4 regions of the Pseudoalteromonas sp. UG3-2 genome follow, and region 4 is predicted to be linked to each of the others. Evidence: predicted binding sites of a transcription regulator. Region 4 holds the regulator's gene; each other region holds the start of a gene.
The links. The regulator sigma-54, encoded in region 4, starts transcription at its own class of promoters, with help from an activator protein. The targets are predictions, from matches to a motif close to GTTGGCACGNNNNTNGNNT.
Positions count from the first base shown of each region.

Region 1: R3P39_RS17435 (P-II family nitrogen regulator) is a predicted target of sigma-54. The motif match lies at 1,354-1,372, and genes of this name have one in related genera.
Region 2: R3P39_RS08945 (PA2169 family four-helix-bundle protein) is a predicted target of sigma-54. The motif match lies at 4,027-4,045, and genes of this name have one in related genera.
Region 3: R3P39_RS17340 (DUF3192 domain-containing protein) is a predicted target of sigma-54. The motif match lies at 2,598-2,616, and genes of this name have one in related genera.

Region 1 covers NZ_JAWLJU010000002.1:3,168,585-3,173,740, reverse strand. Annotated here, with positions in the region: gene R3P39_RS17440 (ammonium transporter) at 1-959, opposite strand, end outside; gene R3P39_RS17435 (P-II family nitrogen regulator) at 974-1,312, opposite strand; gene R3P39_RS17430 (diguanylate cyclase) at 1,499-2,728, opposite strand; gene R3P39_RS17425 (S10 family peptidase) at 3,139-4,650, shown strand; gene R3P39_RS17420 (hypothetical protein) at 4,787-5,156, shown strand, end outside.
Region 2 covers NZ_JAWLJU010000002.1:1,251,723-1,256,878, reverse strand. Annotated here, with positions in the region: gene R3P39_RS08970 (response regulator) at 1-1,599, shown strand, start outside; gene R3P39_RS08965 (hypothetical protein) at 1,604-1,858, opposite strand; gene R3P39_RS08960 (hypothetical protein) at 1,842-2,276, opposite strand; gene R3P39_RS08955 (hypothetical protein) at 2,279-2,599, opposite strand; gene R3P39_RS08950 (BON domain-containing protein) at 2,970-3,551, opposite strand; gene R3P39_RS08945 (PA2169 family four-helix-bundle protein) at 4,100-4,546, shown strand; gene R3P39_RS08940 (DUF1328 domain-containing protein) at 4,556-4,732, shown strand; gene R3P39_RS08935 (hypothetical protein) at 4,762-4,953, shown strand.
Region 3 covers NZ_JAWLJU010000002.1:3,150,068-3,155,223, reverse strand. Annotated here, with positions in the region: gene R3P39_RS17355 (SO_0444 family Cu/Zn efflux transporter) at 1-1,044, opposite strand, end outside; gene zntR (Zn(2+)-responsive transcriptional regulator) at 1,037-1,444, opposite strand; gene R3P39_RS17345 (D-2-hydroxyacid dehydrogenase) at 1,536-2,483, shown strand; gene R3P39_RS17340 (DUF3192 domain-containing protein) at 2,679-3,059, shown strand; gene R3P39_RS17335 (diguanylate cyclase domain-containing protein) at 3,088-4,014, opposite strand; gene R3P39_RS17330 (PAS domain-containing sensor histidine kinase) at 4,001-5,156, opposite strand, start outside.
Region 4 covers NZ_JAWLJU010000002.1:1,957,630-1,962,785, forward strand. Annotated here, with positions in the region: gene R3P39_RS11920 (KpsF/GutQ family sugar-phosphate isomerase) at 1-238, shown strand, start outside; gene kdsC (3-deoxy-manno-octulosonate-8-phosphatase KdsC) at 238-789, shown strand; gene lptC (LPS export ABC transporter periplasmic protein LptC) at 786-1,340, shown strand; gene lptA (lipopolysaccharide transport periplasmic protein LptA) at 1,330-1,875, shown strand; gene lptB (LPS export ABC transporter ATP-binding protein) at 1,872-2,597, shown strand; gene R3P39_RS11945 (RNA polymerase factor sigma-54) at 2,644-4,143, shown strand; gene hpf (ribosome hibernation promoting factor) at 4,173-4,460, shown strand; gene ptsN (PTS IIA-like nitrogen regulatory protein PtsN) at 4,462-4,920, shown strand; gene rapZ (RNase adapter RapZ) at 4,913-5,156, shown strand, end outside.

The DNA of each region.
Region 1 (5,156 bases), 1.2 Mb from region 4:
TCATCTACTTTTGCTTTATCCAGAGCGACAATGCTAAATACCACTAATGCACCACCTAAAGCACCTAAAATACAGGCCAGCATTGGTGTTGGTGAAGCCGGCTCAGCCGTAATAGTGACCAGCCCGGCCAAAGCACCGTTTAATACCATGGTTAAATCCGCTTTGCCCCACATTAATTTGCATACCAGTAATGCAGCGATAGCGCCTGCTGCTGCAGCAGCATTGGTATTCAACATAATTTGACTTACCGCTATGGCGTTTTCTTTATCTGCTAAAAACAGTTGCGAGCCGCCATTAAAACCAAACCAGCCCATCCACAAGATAAATGTACCTAATGTGGCAAGTGGCATGTTAGAACCTGGGATTGGGTAGATTTCACCATTTTTGCCATACTTTCCTTTGCGAGCGCCTAGCAGCAGCACCCCGGCAAGCGCCGCAGCAGCACCCGCACCGTGCACAATTGCAGAGCCAGCAAAGTCAACAAAGCCCAGTTCAGCAAGGAAGCCACCGCCCCACGTCCAATAGCCCTCAAGCGGGTAAATAAAGCCGGTTAATACCACACAAAAAACCAAAAAGGCCCATAGCTTCATGCGCTCCGCCACGGCCCCTGAGACAATCGACATCGCAGTGGCCACAAACACCACTTGGAAGAAAAAGTCCGATTGCAATGCATGATCGGCATCGGCTGACGGGCTACCAATTAACGCGCCAAGGCTTGGTAAGACACCTCCTTCAGCGTTATCTACATACATAATGTTGTAGCCAATCAGCAAATACATAGTACAAGCAATGGCGTACAGAGCGACGTTTTTAGTAAGGATTTCAGTGGTGTTCTTAGAGCGCACTAAGCCTGCTTCTAACATGGCAAAACCCGCTGCCATCCACATCACTAGCACCCCAGAAATAAGAAAGTAAAACGTGTTTAACGAAAATTGTAGTTCTATTATTGTGTTTTCCATCGTTCGGTCACCCCTTAAATTGCCGCTTCGTCGAATTCGCCAGTGCGGATCCGAACGATTTGATCTAGGTCGTATACAAAGATTTTGCCGTCCCCAATTTTGCCGGTATACGCTGCCTTGGTCAGTGTTTCTACCACGCGCTCGGCGTTTTCACTTAAGGTGGCTATCTCGATTTTTATTTTTGGAATAAAGTCAACTTGGTATTCGGCGCCGCGATAGAGCTCGGTATGGCCGCGTTGACGACCAAACCCTTTAACATCTACCACCGTCATCCCTTCGATCCCGAGATCGGCGAGCGCCTCACGTACCTCATCAAGCTTAAATGGTTTTATTATTGCACTTATCATTTTCATGCTGAGTCCCCTTAGGACAGTTGATCCTGTTAAGAGCAGTAATCCAACCTTTGTGCCAACCTTTTTACTTGTTTATTTACAGAGGGTTATAAATATCGAAAGAATAAAACGCATAAAAAATGCACCATATAGGTGCATTGTTCCGAGCGCTGAACTGCTTTGGTGCGTCGCAATAACGGCAAATGATTAATGCACCATCACACAGTTTCTTTGTCGCTCTTTGGCTTGATATAGGGCTTTGTCGGCTTTACGCATCACTTCACTCAAGCTCTTAGTTTGGCAAGCAGCCAGACCAATACTGATGGTGCAATGGTGATTGTCCTCGACCAGCTTAAAGGGTTGCTCAGCCAGTCGCTTGCGAAAATCCTCTAGCATCTGTGTCGCCACTGCCATATCGGAACTAGGAATGAGCAAAGCAAACTCTTCGCCGCCAATACGGGCAACCACGTAGTGCCCAAACGCACTGCGCAATAAATCGGCAACTTGCTTTAACACTTCATCGCCACTTTCGTGACCAAAGCGGTCGTTGATTGCTTTAAAGTGGTCAAGATCAAGCAGTGCGAGAATATACTGGCTTGGCTTGGCTTTTATTAGCCGCTCTGCCTGTTGACAAAAATAGCGGCGGTTATAGAGCCCAGTTAGGTAATCACGGTGCGCATACTCTTTTATTTCTGCAATCAGATTCAGCTGTTCCATGGTTTGCATGATTCGGCAATGGAACTCTTCATTCATAAAGGGCTTAGCTAAAAAGTCATTGGCCCCATATTTGATAAATTTAGCGGATAAACCGTGGCTTCCTGCACCAGATAAACCGATAATAGCGAGTTCGTCACGACCACGACTATTACGGATCGACTTCACCAGCTCAAAGCCATCCATGGTGGGCATAGCAAAATCGGTCAGTAACAGTTTGATATCGTGATCTGCGCTGAGCATCTCTAACGCTTGCTCACCATCCTCTGCCTCCAATACCGTAAATAGCTGCTTTTCTAGCATTTGTCGCATCACCGCACGACTGATGACCGAATCATCTGCAATCAAAGCTTTGCATCCCTGGTTACGCAATAAGCGTGAGGCCAGTTTGACGGCGTACAAATAAGAATCGCGGTTATCTTTAATGACATAGTCGACCACCCCCATCTCCAGCATTTGCTGGCGGCTGTACTCGTCGATTTTTGAGGTCAATACTACCGTGGGAATATCATGACTGAGGGTGAGCTGCACCACTTCGGCATCCATGGCATCGGGCAGGGTTAAATCCACCAGCGCTAAAGTATATTGGTGCTGGGCTAAAAAGGCCTTACTTTCCTTGAGGGACCAAGCAAAATCAATTTCGACATCTAGGTGCAGTGCGGTGAGGTGCCGCAACACCTGTTGCACCACTTTGCTGTCTTCAACAATTAAAACTCTTTGCATGGAGTGAAATCTCTTTTATCGATCATGTCATCTAATCAGCAGGTTTGGCGGGAGCAAATACACCATAAGCAAAGCCAAGGGTTAACGTATGGCTTTAATTGATGTGTGAACACAGTTTGTTATGTGTGCTTACCAACAGGTGCTAATAAATGGGATCGATTACCTATACTACGATAAAGCAGTGAAACAAGAATTTAACGAGGCTAAATACTTTATTACTACGAACATAAGTATTAAATATACGCGAAATCTGCGCTAAAAAAAACCAATTGCGTTGCAATTTAAGGAAACATGTCACCTTATTAACGCCATTCCTACCGTCTGTTTTGTTGGTTTTATCTCAATGACTTTGAAATTCAGGCAAAATCCCTCTTTAATGCGTAAATAACAAAACAAACACCGAGGGAATAATGAAAAAACTTCTGCCATTATTACTCGTCAGCTGCTCTTTGCTATCTGTACCTAGTTTAGCAAACGAACATCAGCGAGCGATTGAGATAGATCACAAAGTAACAACTGAACATCGTACTGAAATTAACGGCGAACGGATCAATTACACCGCCACTACCGGTACTCAACCAGTGTGGAATGATGACGGCGATGCCGTGGCGACCCTGCACTACACCTACTACAAGCGCAGCAAAGTCAAAGACATGAGCAAACGCCCACTGCTGATCTCTTTCAATGGTGGCCCAGGCTCAGCTTCAGTATGGATGCACATTGCTTATACTGGACCACGGGTATTAAAAATTGATGACGAAGGCTACCCATTACAACCTTATGGGCTAAAAGATAACCCATACTCTGTGCTAGACGTGGCTGACATCGTTTTCGTCAACCCAGTCAATACGGGTTATTCACGGGTGCTGAAAAACGAAGATGGCGAGTATCCCAGTAAAGCACAACAAAAAGACATGTTTTTTGGCGTCAATGCAGATATCAAGTATTTGGCTGAATGGCTGAATACCTTTATTCACCGTAACCAACGCATGCTATCGCCAAAATACCTGATTGGCGAAAGCTATGGTACGACCCGAGTATCTGGCTTAGCTCATGCCATGCAAAACAATCAATGGCTGTATTTAAATGGTGTGGTTCTTGTATCACCTACGGACATTGGCATTAAACGAGAGGGTCCGGTAAAAGCTGCCAACCGCTTACCTTACTATGCCGCTGCGGCCTGGTACCATAAAGCCCTGCCCAACGAGTTACAAAGCAAAGACCTATTAGAGGTGCTTGAGGAAGTCGAAAGTTACACTATCGACAGCTATTTACCTGCGTTAGCTAAAGGCGCCTTTATCAGCGAGCAAGAAAAGCAAGCAGTTACTAAGGCGGTGGCTAAATACAGCGGCTTGAGCGAGCAATTTGTCGCGCAAAATAATCTCGACATTCCAACTTCTGCATTTTGGAAAGAATTACTGCGTGATCGTGGTTATACCCTAGGACGCTTGGATTCGCGCTATTTGGGAATTGATAAACGCGATGCTGGTAACCGTCCTGATTACTGGCCAGAGCTCACTTCATGGCTACATTCATTCACACCAGCTATCAATCACTACTTTAACGCCGAGTTAAACTATAAAACAGACGTTAAGTACAATATGTTTGGCCCAGTTCATCCTTGGGATCGTAGTAATAACAACGTAGGCGAGCAGCTACGTTTGGCTATGGCACAAAACCCTTACCTAAATGTGATGATCCAATCTGGCTATTATGATGGCGCCACTAACTACTTTGATGCTAAATACAATATGTGGCAACTCGACCCCAGTGGCAAAATGCGTGACCGCCTTAGCTTTAAAGGCTATCGCTCTGGTCATATGATGTATTTACGTCATGAAGATCTACGCAAATCAAACGATGACCTGCGGGAATTCATCTTAAATACCATTCCAGATAAAGGTCAGTCAGCCCTTTATTAAGTGATATTTGGGGAGGCGAGTAACCGCTTCCCCGCTACTTCAGCCCAGCCAAAACAAGAAATCCCTTTAATCACTCTACAGTTAGGTATAATCTAGATATACTCATTAATAATCATAATTGAGCTAGGTAGTTGCTATGAGTGAGCAATTTAAAGTGGTTTTTGCCGGTATGGCACAAGGCCGTGATCCACAAGCCGCCGCCACCACACTGGCAGAAAAGCTAAAAACCTCGGTCAGCAAAATCGAGCAATTCTACAAGGGCAAACCGTTATTTGCCCCCGCTGATAAAAGCAAAGCATTAAAGCAGGTTAAGTTACTTGCCAGTGTTGGTATTGGTGCTAAGCTGCAAGCTCAATCAGCCACTGCACAGCCGCAAAGTGCTGAACAAGAGCGCGTTTTTGAGGCGCTTGACTACATCACCAGCAGCCTGATCAGAATTGAAGAGCGTCTTGAAGACATAGAGTCTCGCATCGGCTATCAAGGTCATGATGAAGTGACCGAAGAGC
Region 2 (5,156 bases), 710 kb from region 4:
CGTTCAATCCGCTATGCGTTGGAACGCAAAGCGTTAGAGCGAGAGCGTATTGAGCGTTTACGAGTAGAGGCTGATAGTCGCGCCAAAGATCGCTTTTTAGCCCACTTAAGTCATGAGTTACGCACGCCTCTAACATCCATTCTCGGTTACACCAACTTATTGCTGTCTCGCGAAGAACTCGAAACCATCAAGCCTGAGCTATCCATAATTAACAGTAACGGCGAGCACTTACTGAACTTGCTAAATGATGTCTTGGATTTATCTAAAATCAGTGAAAACCGTTTGCAGCTAAATGAACAGCAAGTATCACTCAGTCAGCTAATGAGCGACTTGTACAGCCTGTTTAAAATGGCGGCAGCTAAAAAAGGCTTGCAGTTCAGTATCGTTGCCCTAACTCCGCTGCCCAATAATGTCATCCTAGATAAGACACGACTTAAACAAGTACTTATTAACATAACCTACAACGCCATCAAATTTACCGCTTCTGGTTTTGTAAAAGTAACTCTAGCATTGGACTCTCAACAACGTTTGGTGTTTACCGTCATTGACTCTGGCATTGGTATCCCAGAAGAAAAGCGTCAGCGTATCTTCAAGCCGTTCGAGCAAGTGCAGCATGTGACCACTCGCACCGATGAGGGAGCAGGGTTGGGCTTGGCGATTAGCGCCGCTTTGATTAATTTAATGGGCGGAGAGCTCAGTGTTGAATCAGAGCTAGGTGAGGGCAGTGAGTTTACTTTTTCGGTTGTGGCTTCAACCCCCCCTGACAGTCAGATGGTTGAGCTCGACTTAAACGAAGCACATAGTAGTAATGACGCTGAGCTCCCCAAGCAATTAAATGGCAGAGTGTTGATAGTTGAGGATATTGCTGAAATTCAAATGCTATTACGCACTTTAGTTGGTGAAACGGGAGCCACGGCCGAAGTTGCGGGAGACGGTCAGGAGGCCGTTGATATGCTTAGTGCATCTGAGAATCAGTTTGATATGGTGCTGATGGACTTACACATGCCGAAGATGGATGGCCGAGAAGCCATTGTGCAATTGCGTCAGTTGGGGATAAAAACTCCCATTATTGCTCTCACGGCTGCCGCTCAAAAGGGCACTGCGGCTGAGCTTATTGCGCTTGGTTTTGATGATATGTTAAGCAAACCTGTGGTGGTGGAGGAGCTTGGTAGGTGTATGCAGCGCTATATGGGTACTAAGCATACAGTGGCTTCGGGGGCTGTAGAAAAAAGCAACAATGCTAATTCAAAGCCGAGCATACTGGTCGTGGAAGATGATGAAGACACTCGGCAATTACTGCAGATATTGTTAGACTCATTGGCAGTGGACGTGACGGCTGTGGCGAACGCGGCGCAATGCTGGCAACGTGTCGACTCGGGACAAGCTTATAGTTCTATTTTATTGGATATAGGCTTACCAGATAAGTCGGGAATGACGTTGGCCGCAGAGATTAAAGCTCAGTATCCAGAGCAGCACATTGTGATCGCTAGCGGATTTGATCCGGATCCAGACTTGCTGGCGCAAGTGCAAATAGACAAAGTATTACTTAAACCCGTAACCTTGGCTGATTTACAAAAGGTGGTGCACAGCTTGGAATAGCGAATTAAGGAAAACCCAATATAAGTCTTTTTGCCAATGCAAGTCGACGCAGTGCGCCAATCTTGCCAAATCGGGCCACTAAAGTACCAAATACAAAGCTGAATGCGATGCCTTGAGGTGAGCTGATCGCACCAATAAAGTCTTTTTTGGCACGGAGCTGACACAGCCGATTAAGCTGCTGGGCATCTATGTTGTCTCGCGTTGCCTGTGTCACTTCGTGATGCAATTTAGCCGTTATGTGATCAGCGAGTTTGGTCATCATCCACCTCTGGCTGCTGTAAGGACTGTGATAGGCCGGTTGTTAGTCCTTCAATACTGTTGTTGAATAGCTTTAATCCGGTCATTATTAAGTAGTAAATGATTGCTATATTCAGTGTCAGTACGATGCCAACCGAGAAAAACCAACTAATACCGGCAAAGGTAAGCGCATAAGCAAACAACACATGTAAACTGGCCCATACCATTGCGGTAAGAAGCATAGTAAATGTTAGCAGTGCAATGGCAATGAGCAGACATTTACAATTGGCTCGAAACTTAGCTGCCAATAGGTGAGCGTGGGTTACAAAGAGCTGCTGGTAGCTGCTAACTAGTAGCTCGACAGCTTCTTTAAGTTCACCGAGCGCAGGCGTGCGCTCGGTGTGATGCTGCTCATTTTGCGATTGAGCATGTTGTGCCATAATTATTTCTTCCTCAAAATCATGGTTGCTAACATTCCAAGAGAAAAGGCAATACCCGCCGTTTTAACAGGATTCTCGACGGCGAACTTTTTCACTCCAGAGGTTTCCCACGAACGCTCCAGTTCACGACGTTTATCGGCTAGTGCAGCGCTAGAGTTTTGGCCCTTCTCGCGCAAAGCTTCTTCGGTTTTTGAGGCTGATTGATGAAATGAATCAACCGAAGAGTGAAGGGAATCCGCCATTTGATCCGCCACAGGGTGACTTGAGTCATGACCGTTTGTTTTGCGCTTTGTAGTTGCAGTTTGTTGACTTTGATTACTCATAAACAGCTCCTTATTCGTTACGTTCAACTTATTAAATGCAAGGGACTTGCCAATAAAAAGTTTATTTAAAACAAGTGTTTACTGTTTTGCTTTGAAGGCGGCTTGTAGTTTTTTACTGGCCAATGTAAAAGTTACAGAGCAAATCTACAAAATCGCTAAAGGCATAAGAAGAAAAATAGAAAAGTTAGGAGATAGGCAGTAATCTTGGACGAAAAAAAACGCCACTTGGCAGTGACGCTAAAAAAACCAGTCAAAGGGAATGGAACTGGAGGCACAAATTAAAATGCTGTTTAATATATAGCCAACATAACCAAGATCGATCACATTAGCGGGAAATATTTTCAGGGGGGGAGCCCCCCAGGCCTAAGCTTTACGAGTCGCTGTATCTATCCATGTTATTGGTGATCTCAAGATTGCTCTCAACTTTAGCGACATCATTGGCATTTTGCGCAATTTGCACAGCTAGCTTACGCTCTGCATCGCTTTCAACATGCCCTGTGAGAGTGACATTGCCTTGTTCCACCTCGACATCAATGCCTGTACTGTCTATGTCCGTATCAAATAGGTAGCGTGAGTTGATCACGGTGGCTATTTTCATATCGGTGAACTCACCACTGGACTGTTCCATGGCTGCTTTGTCTTGGTTGTCCGACATGTCTACGATAGTGAGCTCATTATCCACTTCCGTTACACCATCAATACCAAGTACCAACTCTTCAGCCAACTCTTTATCTACAGAGCGTTCCACTTCGCCTGTTAAAATGACCTTGCCATTACGAACGTCGGTATTAATATCAAAATTGTTTAGCTCGCCATTAAAAAGCAGGGTGGCCTCAGCTTTACCATCAATCCAAGCATCTGCCGCTTCAGCTTCCCAGTTATTGCCTGCTGCCATTACAGAGGTAGCTGACAGCGATGTTAAGAATAGTGATGCAATTAGTGTCTTCTTCATAACGTATCTCCTTTTATGCTTTGTCACAATGACTTTTGCATCGTCTATGCCATATTTTAAGCTTTTGATATTTATAACCTTTAATTTTTTTCAGTGACCTAACGGCAAGATTTACTGAATAACAATGTCACAAGGATTGTAAAAATTACTGCCATTATGAATTTCAGTTGAATCGTTAATGAATACTATCAAGTGAGGCGTTCAAAATAATCATGCTGTAATAACGTATAGAGTATGAATATCGAGCATTGGGGGATTTATATTGCGACTGAAAAGTATATAAGTTAGCTCTGGCGGTTATAGATAAGTGAAAAGTATAGCCAGTGTATATTGATGTACTTATCTATATATCTGTATTGGAGTTCAGCAATATAGAGTGGGCAAATCACACAGGAATTATTTACAGTCGCACTGTAATATTTTCACCAAAAGTGTGAGGGGGATGAAAAAAACATTTATAAACAGTGTATTACAACTTGGCATCAGAAGTGCATAGTTAAAGGAGACTAGGTAAAAATATTTTTCTATTATTTTTTAAGGAGTGAGTTATGGCAAATTCAAATTATGACATGGAGCCATTGAAAGAACTTATTAAAGTACTTAACGGTGGCGTTGACTTTTATACCGAAGCAAAGAAAAAATTAGACAACCTTAAATTAAATAACGTTTTTGACCAAATGATAGTGGCGAAAGCTCAAGCTATCTCAGATCTTCAGCCATTCGTACTAATCGATGATGGCGAGGTAGAAACTGATTCGGCAACCAGCGTGGAAATTCGTGAAGCATACACCAAATTAGTCGGTAAAATCAGCACAGATAAAGAGCATACCTATATTTCGCAGCTTGAAGAAGTTGAAGATAAGGTGCTTGAAAAAGTGAACAAGTCTTTGCAGCGTGAACTACCACCTAAGTGTAAGAGCGTATTGCTTGATATCCAGTCGCGAATGCAAGGGTGTCATGATCAAATGAAACAGCTGCAAGAAATGACAGCATAGGAGGTCAAAATGTTAAGTTGGGCTTTGATGTTTCTATTTTTGGCGTTGGTCGCTGCAGTTTTAGGCTTTTCTGGTATTGCAGGCGCCGCAGCAGGAATGGCTAAAATCTTATTTTTTGTTTTTATCGCATTTATGGTGATCTCGTTTATTTTTGGCAAAGCAAAAAAGGCGAAAACATCTAGGTAATAAATAATTTTCAAAGTAAGGAGATAATGATGAGAATGGCAATTACACTGGCAAAAGTATTTGGTTTTATAGCAATTTTAACGCTCTTTGGCTGTAGCGAAGGCCCTGCGGAAGAAGCAGGTGAGCGCATCGACGAGACCGTAGAAGAAGTAGGCAACAGCGTTGAAGATGCATGTGAAGATGTTAAAGAAAATATGGACACTAAAGACGAAGACTGTTAATTGATATAGAGTTTGTCTACAAGGGAAGCTATCTGGCTTCCCTTTTTTATGAGATGACACAGGACGGTGCACACGACCAATGTGGTGATCATACATCTCTAGCACATTTCCTAGCTATGACAAGTAACGAAAGTATTTTTTTATTTGTAATTAATATTGTAAATTTTTAACTATAGATAATACTTTAATTATCTAATACTTCA
Region 3 (5,156 bases), 1.2 Mb from region 4:
ACCAAACAGCACTGCGACGGCAATCACACCGGTTAAGTAAGCCAACACTGCTCGTTGTCCCAACTCTTTACCAACAACGCCAATGGTTGCAATATTGGTAGCTGGTCCTGCCAACATAAATACCAGCACGGCGCCAGGGGATACCCCTGCTAGCAACAAGCCTGCCGCGATGGGAGTTGAGGCCGTAGCGCAGATGTACATCGGAATACTAATGAGGATCATCGCGGTCATCGCCAGAATGCCACTGCCCCATTGCGATAAAAATGACTCGGGTACAAAGGTTTGCACCAAAGCGGCAAAGAATAAACCGATTAACAACCACACCGCCGTGTCGGATAGCAGCTTATTACAGCTAAACTTAATCGCCGCAGTGAGTTTCGTAATGAGGCCGTTGGCTTCACTGGGGCTTTTACTTTCGCAGCAGCTGCTTTGGCTCGCTGTATCACTACTGCTGCCACAGGACACCGCTGCTTGGCTTTGCGTTGCACAGCATGAGGCGGTGTCACTCGCCGTTGCCTCAATACCACTGGACGCCGCCTGCGCTGTGGTCTTGGTATCGCAACACGAGCTGGCTTGTGGTACAGCAGCGCCACCAGCGCAGCAACTTACTTGCGGCTCCACAGCTGCTGAAGGCGGTGTAGGCTGCTTTTCTCTACCGACTAATACCCCAGCGGTAATTGCGCTGCATATTGCAGCGATGGGCCGGATAACCGCCATAAATGGTCCCAGCAGAACATAAGAAACCGATATCGAGTCGACTCCCGTTTCAGGAGTAGAGACTAAAAAGGCCGTAGTGGCACTTTTTGAGCCACCAGCTCGCCTAAGTCCAACGGCGGCAGGTATTACTCCACAAGAGCACAATGGCATAGGTGCGCCGATCAAGGCAGCCTTGACTGTGGTCCAAAACCCCTCTTGTCCTAAGTGTCGCTGAAGTAGATCTTTGGGAATAAAGACATTGAGCAACCCTGCCAATATTAACCCCAGTAATAACCAAGGTGCTGATACTAAAAAAAGTTGCCAGAAGTTTAGCAATAACTCACTCATCAAGGGCCTCCAAGGCAGTTAAAATGGAACAGCTGACCGCCGGTTCTTCGCCACCACAGCATTGCTGTGCCAGAGTTGACAGTGATTGTTCAAACTTTGTCAGCTCAGCAATCCGCGCTCTCACTTGATCACGCTTGGCAATTGTCAACGCTTTCACTTCCTCACAGCTGTGCTGTTGTTTTTGAAATTGAATTTTAAGTAAATCTTGTATTTCTTTGAGGCTAAAGCCAACCTCTTTAGCGCGTAGAATAAAGCGCATCTGTTTTTCACTTTGTTCGTCATACAAGCGATAACCGGAAGCGCTTCGACTTTGCGGCTGTAATAACTGATTGGCCTCATAATACCGCAAAGTATCGGTAGACACGCCTAAGCGTTTTGCCAACTCACCTATTTTAATCACTTTACACCTCCGGTTTGGCAAGAATATCTTAGTCAACGATGATAGTATAAACCTTAGAGTTAACTCTAAAGTCAAGTAAAGGACAGGTATAATGCAAATTGTGGTACTCGATGCCAAAACCCTAGCAGGCACAGATCTTAGCGCACTTTCTCAGCTTGGAGAGATCACTGTGTATCAAACGACTAACAGCGAGCAACTGCTGGAACGATGTCAGCACGCAGAAGTGATTGTTACCAATAAGGTTAAGCTAGATGCCACGTCATTAGCACAACTTGCCAAGCTTAAGCTAATTTGTGTGGCCGCGACAGGCGTCAATAACGTCGATTTGGATGCCGCCAAAGCGCAACAAGTTGCCGTTACCAATGTTGCTGGGTACTCAACGCCATCGGTGGTTCAGCATACTTTTACTATGTTGGGTAACCTACTTACTAATATTCACCGCTACCAGCAAGACTGCCAAGCGGGACGCTGGCAGCAAAGCGATATCTTTTGTCGTTTAGATTACCCCATTGCCGAAATACATAACAAAAATTTTGTTATTGTTGGCTATGGTGCGCTGGGTCAAGCCGTTGCTCGCGTTGCCGACGCCTTTGGTGCCAATGTCATTATCGCAGAGCGCAAAGGGGCCACTGAAGTGCGTTCTGGACGCCAAGCGTTTACACAAGCATTAGCTAAAGCTGATATTGTTTCAGTGCACTGTCCATTGACCAGTGAAACCAACGACCTAATTGCAGCCGACACCTTAGCACTTATTCCAGAGTCCGCCGTGATCATAAATACCGCTCGCGGTGGCATCATTAATGAATACGATCTGGCACAAGCATTACAACAAGGCCAAATCGCTGGTGCCGCCGTCGATGTGCTTTCGCAAGAGCCGGCACAGCCAGACAATCCATTGCTGCAGTATCAAGGTGACAATTTACTATTAACACCGCACACCGCCTGGGCAAGCCAAGAAGCCATTATCCGCTTGGTCAATGAAATTGCCGCTAATATTCGGGCGTTTAAGCAAGGCGAGCAGCGTAACCGAGTTGCCTAAAGTACATTAGCGAAACTCCTCAACTTGTTGATGAATTTCGCTAATAGTTAGTGGGAAAATAAATTCAACCAGCAAACAAAACGGCTAACACATTGTTTTTAAAATATTTAAATTTTTGGCAAACTATTTGCTGTAAACTCATTAACGAAATCATTTCCCCACTCATGGGGTGGGTCATTTACAAAGGAAATAACAATGAAAAAAGTATTACTCATCGCTGCGCTTAGCTCTACACTTCTATCAGGTTGCATCGTGGCTGTGTCTGATGGCGAGGTTGATCATGGCTGGGCATCAGACTACAACTCATCGAGCTGGCAGCATCAACAAAAACAAAACCGTGAGAAAATTTCTGAACTTGAAGTGGGCGCTGACTTTAAAACAGTGAAAGAGCTGTTTAAGACACCAAACTTTACTGAGCTGGTAAGCAAAGACGGTGACAGTTACCAGGTTTTATACTACGCCACAAATAGCAAGCACTCAGATGGCAAAGTAACCAAAGACGAATGTACGCCGCTAGTATTTAAAAACCAAAAACTGATTGGCTACGGCGACAATGCCCTCGCTCAAATTAAATAACAGAGCTCACTCTGCTGCGGGGTGCCAGTTAACTTAGCATCCCGCTATTTTGCTCAAGGGCAGCAATAAACAATGGCAGCTGTTGAGCTTGTGCTTTTGCCAGCGCGCTGTCCGCCGTAGCAACTAGCTTTTCCAGCGTATGACCCGCATGCTCATTTACATGCACAACCCCAATACTGACACTCACATGGGCACAAATCGGCGAAGTTTGGTGTGGCACCGCTAACTCAGCTACCGCAGCTTGTAGCGCTTGCGCCAAGCCTTTTAACTTTGTGACGTCGACATGAGACAACACCAGCGCAAACCGCGTGCCATCAAAGCGGCCTATGGTTACATCCCACTGTTTCGCTTCATACTCTAAAGCTCTAGCCACTTTAAATAAGCACTCATCACCTTGCATATAGCCATAGTGCTCATTGTATTTCTTAAAATAATCCACCTCCACCAGCATCACCGCAAAACTACGGTGCTGTGCTTTAGCCTGTTGCAAAACCAGGTGCATCTGCTCATCAAGATAACGGCGATTCGGCAGTTCGGTGAGACCGTCAACGGCAGCGAGCTTTTCTAATAAGTCATTTTTCTTTTTTATAGCCAGATGGTTTTTAATTCGCGCTTTAATCACTAAGGGGTTAAATGGCTTCGTAATATAATCAACCGCACCCAGTTGTAAGCCTCGAGCCTCATCTTTAAAACTCACACTGGAGGAGATCACAATCACTGGAATACTGTAAGTTACCGGGTCTTTTTTGAGTGTTTCAAGAACAGTAAAACCACCCCCCTCGGTAATAAGCACACCTAATATCACCAGATCAATACTGTGCTGCTGCAATATACTAAGATCAAGCTCTTGAGCAGTAGAAAAGCAAAGCTGATAGTCTTCTCCTAAGGTGTTTTTTAACACCATAGTGTTGATTGGGTCATCATCGATAATTAAGATATTTTCAACTGGCTGCATCTTCAACGGCTACCTTTTTTAGCTCGATGAAGCACATAACTTGAGATAATGCCTTTTCTAGTTCAGCAAGCTCTGTGCGACTCGTTATTATTGTTAGTGTTTTACTGCGTGATTCTAAGTCTTTGGCGGCTTTTGCGAGGCGTTTAAAGCCAAGCCCGGCTGCGGCTCCTTTAATGCCATGAGCCAACTCGAATAGCGCTTCCCCCTGCTCCACAGCAGCGAGTTTATCTAGATACTCTCGGCAAAGCTTAGCAAACTTATCTAGCATTGTTTGTAAGAAGCGCTCATTTTGCATCATTTGTGACAAAGCAAATTCATAATCAAAAAAAGGCTCCAGGTTGATGACTTCTTCGCTTAATTCTGCTGCTAACGCTTTGCATGTCTGTTCACCATTAATGGGTTTGACTAAGTAGTCATTCATGCCCACTTCCATGGCTTTATTTTTTTCTTCTTTGCTGACATTGGCCGTCAGAGCAATGATAGGGAGCTGCTGTGCTGTCCAGCGCTGACGTAACAACTGTGTCGCTTGATAGCCATCAATGTCTGGCATGTGAATATCCATTAACACAATATCGGGCTGCAGTGTCTCGCACACTGAATTCAGTTGCTCGGCAGAAGACAGCCCCACCGTAGTAATGCCGTTATGCGCCAGCATGTTTTCACTAATATCTAAATTAAGTCGGTTATCATCAACAATTAAACATAAAATCCCTGCAACCTGAGCACACCCTTGCTCAGCCGCTTGCGTCATATGACCATATTCAGCTAACCAAGTATAAGCGGCTTGGTAAAACACGGCTTGATTTAGCACAATGTTATTGCTCTGCTCAAGCAGCTCGTTATCACCATGAAGCACAATGGCTGAGCTGGCTAAATTGGCGTTGGCGACTTGCTCAGTCAATGATGGCGGCACCACCAAAATGGGCTTTTCTAATTTTCGCGGTCGTTGTTGCCACTCTGATAACGAGACAGTGGCAGCAATACCGGTAAAATAGCTCGGAAGCGGCTCATCACTGAGCAAACAAAACACGTCTTTTTTCGGCTCCACTAATGGGCATGCGCCCTTATCCAGTTGCAGCTCAAAATAGAAACAGCTGCCCTGCTCTGGGGTGGAGTCTACTTGAATTTCACCGCCAAGTAGT
Region 4 (5,156 bases):
GATTTTTACCGATGGTGACTTGCGTCGTATTATCGAGCAAAAAATCGATATTCATAGCACCCCCATCACCCAAGTAATGACGGCCAAATGCACCACCGGGAAAGCCAATATGTTGGCAGCTGAAGTGCTTAATATTATGGAAAAAAAGCGCATCAATGGCTTAATTGTGGTGGATGATAACAACAGCCCGATTGGTGCTTTGAATACTCAAGATTTGCTGCGAGCAGGAGTGTTATAATGCAGTTTAAAGATTTATATCAGCCCATATCTGAGTCCGCTTGGCAGCAAGCCAGCAAAATTAAATTACTTATTTGCGACATTGACGGTGTTTTTTCCGATGGTCGCATATACTTAGGCAATAATGGCGAAGAACTAAAAGCGTTTAATACCAAAGATGGATTTGGCGTCAAAGCGCTCATTGACAGTGGCGTTGAAGTGGCCGTTATTACCGGTCGCCATTCACAAATTGTTCAGCAGCGTATGACTAGCTTGAATGTAAAGCACATTTATCAAGGCCAAGAGGACAAGTTGCAAGCCTATCAAGCACTGAAAAACACACTCAATCTAAGCGACAGTGACATTGCCTACATAGGCGATGACGGCCCAGATTTGCCAGTAATGGCGCAAGTGGGTTTTGCTGTAGCGGTCAACGATGCTCACCCGGTGATTAAACAGATTTCAGATTACATTACCTTGCAGCCAGGGGGCTTTGGCGCAGTGCGAGAGCTCACCGACTTATTGATGTTAAGCCAAGGTCATAGCCTAACCACCAAAGGTGTCAGTGCATGACCGTACTTCGTGTCATCTTACTTATTGTTTTCGCAGCCATCATGGTGTGGATGTGGTCTCCCATGTTCAACCAAGATACTAGCCGCAAAAGCCAAGGAGATGAGCCGCTGGCTAAACCTGACTATGTCGCCACCGCATTACAACAAACCACCTACAGTGAAAATGGCTTGCTCAACTACCAAGTCACGGCAGATAAGATGGAACTCTATCAAGACCTTGGTTTTAGCCATTTTGAGAAACCCATTTTCACTTTGTACAACGGCGAGCAAAATTGGCGCATTAGCGCCCTTGAAGCCACGTTATATGAAAACAACACCCTGATTTTAGAGGGCCAGGTACTAGCACAAAACTTAGTGCCAAACGCCATGATAAGCGATATTAACGCCGATAATGTCAGAGTCGATATTAAGCAAAAATTGATGAAGTCGGAACATCCAGTCATTATTACAGGTCCTAGTGTTAAGATCACCGGAAAAGGCCTGCATGCGGATTTACACAACCAAGTGATCGAACTCATCAATCACACTAAGACAATTTATTATGACCAGTAAAGTAATGAACAAACTCGTTTTTTTAGGCTTATTAGCTGCCGCTACCAGCGCGCTCGCCGCGGAGCAAAATGAAGTCATCATTGATTCCGGCAGACAGCAAGCCCAGCTACAGAGCAACATTGGTATTTTTGAGCAAAACGTGGTGATTATCCATGGTGACAGAAAAATCCAAGCCGACCGCCTAGAGGTCCATCGTCGCGCAGAGCTTGGCACCAACAAACAATTATTGGTTGCCACCGGAAGCCCAGCTATTTTTAGTGAAAAGCAAGCGGATGGTAGTTTATTAGAGGCTAAAGCCAATGAAATTCGTTACGACGTCGCAGCACTGACGCTAGTCATTTCCGGTGACGCCGAAATTAGCCAAGCAGGACAAAAAATTAATGCTCAGGTCATCACCTATGATATTGAACAACAACTGATCAGCGCAGAACGTTCAGGACAACAAGACTCCAGGGTCAGAACGGTATTAGTGCCGGTTAATGAGGGCGATGAAAACAAAAAAGAAAAAGAACCATCGCAAGGTAACAATCCATGAGCGTATTAACAGCAACGGGGCTTGCCAAAAGCTACAAAGGCCGACAGGTGGTCAAAAATGTTGAGTTAAGCGTTGAAGCTGGCAGCATTGTCGGTTTATTAGGGCCTAATGGCGCTGGCAAAACCACCACGTTTTATATGATCGTAGGCTTAGTGCCTAGCGACAAAGGTGAAATTAGCATCAATGATGAAGACATCACGTTATTGCCAATGCACAGCCGTGCCCGAATGGGGATCGGCTATTTACCCCAAGAGTCCTCGATTTTTCGTAAGCTTTCCGTATACCAAAACTTAATGGCCATTTTAGAGACCCGTAAGGACTTAACCAAGGCCCAACGCGAAACCGAACTCAATGAACTATTAGATGAGTTTAATATCCAGCATATTCGCGACTCACAGGGAATGGCATTGTCTGGTGGTGAACGACGTCGAGTAGAGATCGCCCGAGCACTGGCGGCCAACCCGAAATTTATTCTCCTTGATGAACCTTTTGCTGGTGTTGATCCCATTTCGGTGTTAGATATAAAGACCATTATTGAACACTTAAAAAATCGTGGCATTGGCGTGCTAATTACGGATCATAATGTCAGGGAAACCCTTGATGTATGTGAAAAAGCTTATATTGTTTCACATGGGGAATTAATCGCATCAGGTACGCCAGAACACGTTTTAGCCGATCAAACCGTAAGAGATGTCTACCTAGGCGAACAATTCAAGCTATAGTTAAGACGTAGTAATAATAACTGTTAAAAGGGATTGTTAAAGATACATGAGGCAATCATTACAGCTGCGCATGGGGCAGCAACTTACAATGACTCCACAACTGCAACAGGCGATTCGCTTGCTGCAGCTCAGTACGTTGGATTTGCAACAGGAAATCCAAGAAGCACTGGATAGCAATCCGTTGCTAGAAGTGGAAGAAGGTGAAAACGCTGATACCGAAAGCTTGGAGCAAAACAACCAAGAAAAATCCGCTGCAGACGAAGGTCAAGCATCTCAGGAAGAAGCGCCTGTCAGTGATTATGAGCTCGATTCTGATACCGCCATGAGTAAAGACACGGTCAGCGATGACTTAGCCATGGACGTCACTTGGGATGAGTATATGAGTGCAGCCCCTGTTGCCAGCTCTGCACCTCTTCCTGATGATGATAATGTTTATCAAGGAGAAACGTCTGAGTCGCTGCATGACTATTTGATGTGGCAATTAGAGCTCACTCCTTTTAGTCCCACGGATAGAGCCATTGCTATTGCTATCATTGAGGCGGTAGATGTCTCAGGATTACTTACCCTAAGCTGTGAAGACATTCTCGACAGCATTAATGACGCAGAAGCAGAGGAACCGATAGAATTAGACGAGGTGGAAGCCGTACTCAAGCGTGTGCAGCTGTTTGACCCTGTCGGTGTTGCCGCGCGTAGCTTGCAAGAGTGTTTGTGTATTCAGCTTAACCAATTTGCACCAGAGACGCCTTGGCTGGCAGAAACCAAAATGATCCTTACCGAGCACATCGATCTGTTGGCGAGCCGAGATTACCGTACTTTAGCGAAAAAAACCCGGCTCAAAGAAGCTGAGTTGAAAGAGGTGATGACTCTTATTCATAGCCTCAACCCCAAACCGGCCGCCAGCATTATTCGTGAAGAGCCTGAGTACGTCATTCCTGATGTCTCGGTAAAAAAAGTAAAAGGTCGCTGGGTAGTTGAACTCAACCCAGATGCTATGCCGAAAATCCGCGTTAATGACCATTATGCGGCCATGTCTAGAACCGCTCGCTCTAGTGCTGATAGCCAATTTATTCGCTCCCACTTACAAGAAGCTAAGTGGTTTATTAAAAGCTTAGAAAGCCGTAATGATACTTTATTAAAAGTAACCAATTGCATTGTCCAACAACAACAGGCATTCTTTGAACATGGCCCTGAGGCAATGCGCCCTATGGTACTTAATGATGTCGCTGAGATGGTTGATATGCATGAGTCTACAATTTCTCGTGTCACCACCCAGAAGTATATGCATACGCCTCGTGGTATCTTTGAGTTAAAGTATTTCTTCTCTAGCCATGTAAGTACCGAAAACGGCGGTGAGTGCTCATCTACCGCGATTAGAGCGCTCATCAAGAAGCTAATAGCTGCAGAAAATACCGCTAAGCCATTAAGCGATAGCAAAATTGCAGATATTTTAGCTGAGCAAGGAATTAAGGTAGCGAGACGTACGATTGCAAAATATCGTGAATCCCTAGCCATTCCACCGTCAAATCAACGCAAAAGCTTGATTTAAGACGTAAAAAACCAAGAAGGAAAATGCTTATGCAACTAAATCTAACTGGTCGCCATGTAGAAATCACAGACTCATTACGAGACTATGTCACCAACAAGTTTGCGAAGCTAGAGAGGCATTTTGATCATATAAATAACGTTCACGTGATCCTTGATGTTGAAAAGCTGGTACAAAAGGCAGAGGCAACATTACACGTCAACGGCGGTGAGCTGTTTGCATCAACCGAGCATCAAGACATGTATGCGGCGATTGATAAGCTCATTGATAAGCTAGACCGTCAAGTTATCAAACACAAAGAGAAGCTCACTCGACACTAAAATGAAATTATGCACATTAGTGAACAAGGACTGTAGCAAAGCTGCGGTCCTTTTTAATAGCAAAAAAAGGATCCTCGAGTACATCAGCGAGTTGGCCCACAAGCAACTGCCTGATGTCGGTAAACACGTCATTCTCGATGCCTTAATGACACGGGAAAAACTCGGCAGTACTGGGATTGGTAAAGGCATAGCCATACCTCATGGTCGGGTTCAAGGTATTGAAGAGATCCTAGCGATGGTACTGGTCAGTAAGCAGCCGATCTCCTTTGAAGCAATCGATAAACAACCCGTGGACATTTTTGTCGCGTTTATTGTCCCTGAGGGCAATAATGAAGAACATTTAAAAACTTTAGCTGCTATAGCTGAAAAACTGCAAGACAAATCGTTTTGTAAACAGCTACGGCACGCCAAGACCGATCAAGAGCTTTACGCGGTTATCCAAGGAGACGATAATGAGTGATGAAGACAAGGGATTAGAGTTAATCATTATTAGTGGCCGCTCTGGTTCTGGAAAATCAGTGGCTTTACGCGTGTTAGAGGACTTAGGCTATTACTGCGTTGATAACATCCCAGTCAACCTGCTGCCTTCTTTGGTGCGCAGCGTATCGGATAATTACAATAAAATCGCTGTCAGCATCGACGTTAGAAACCTACCCAAAGAACAAGACGAATTTAACGACATACTTGAGTATCTTC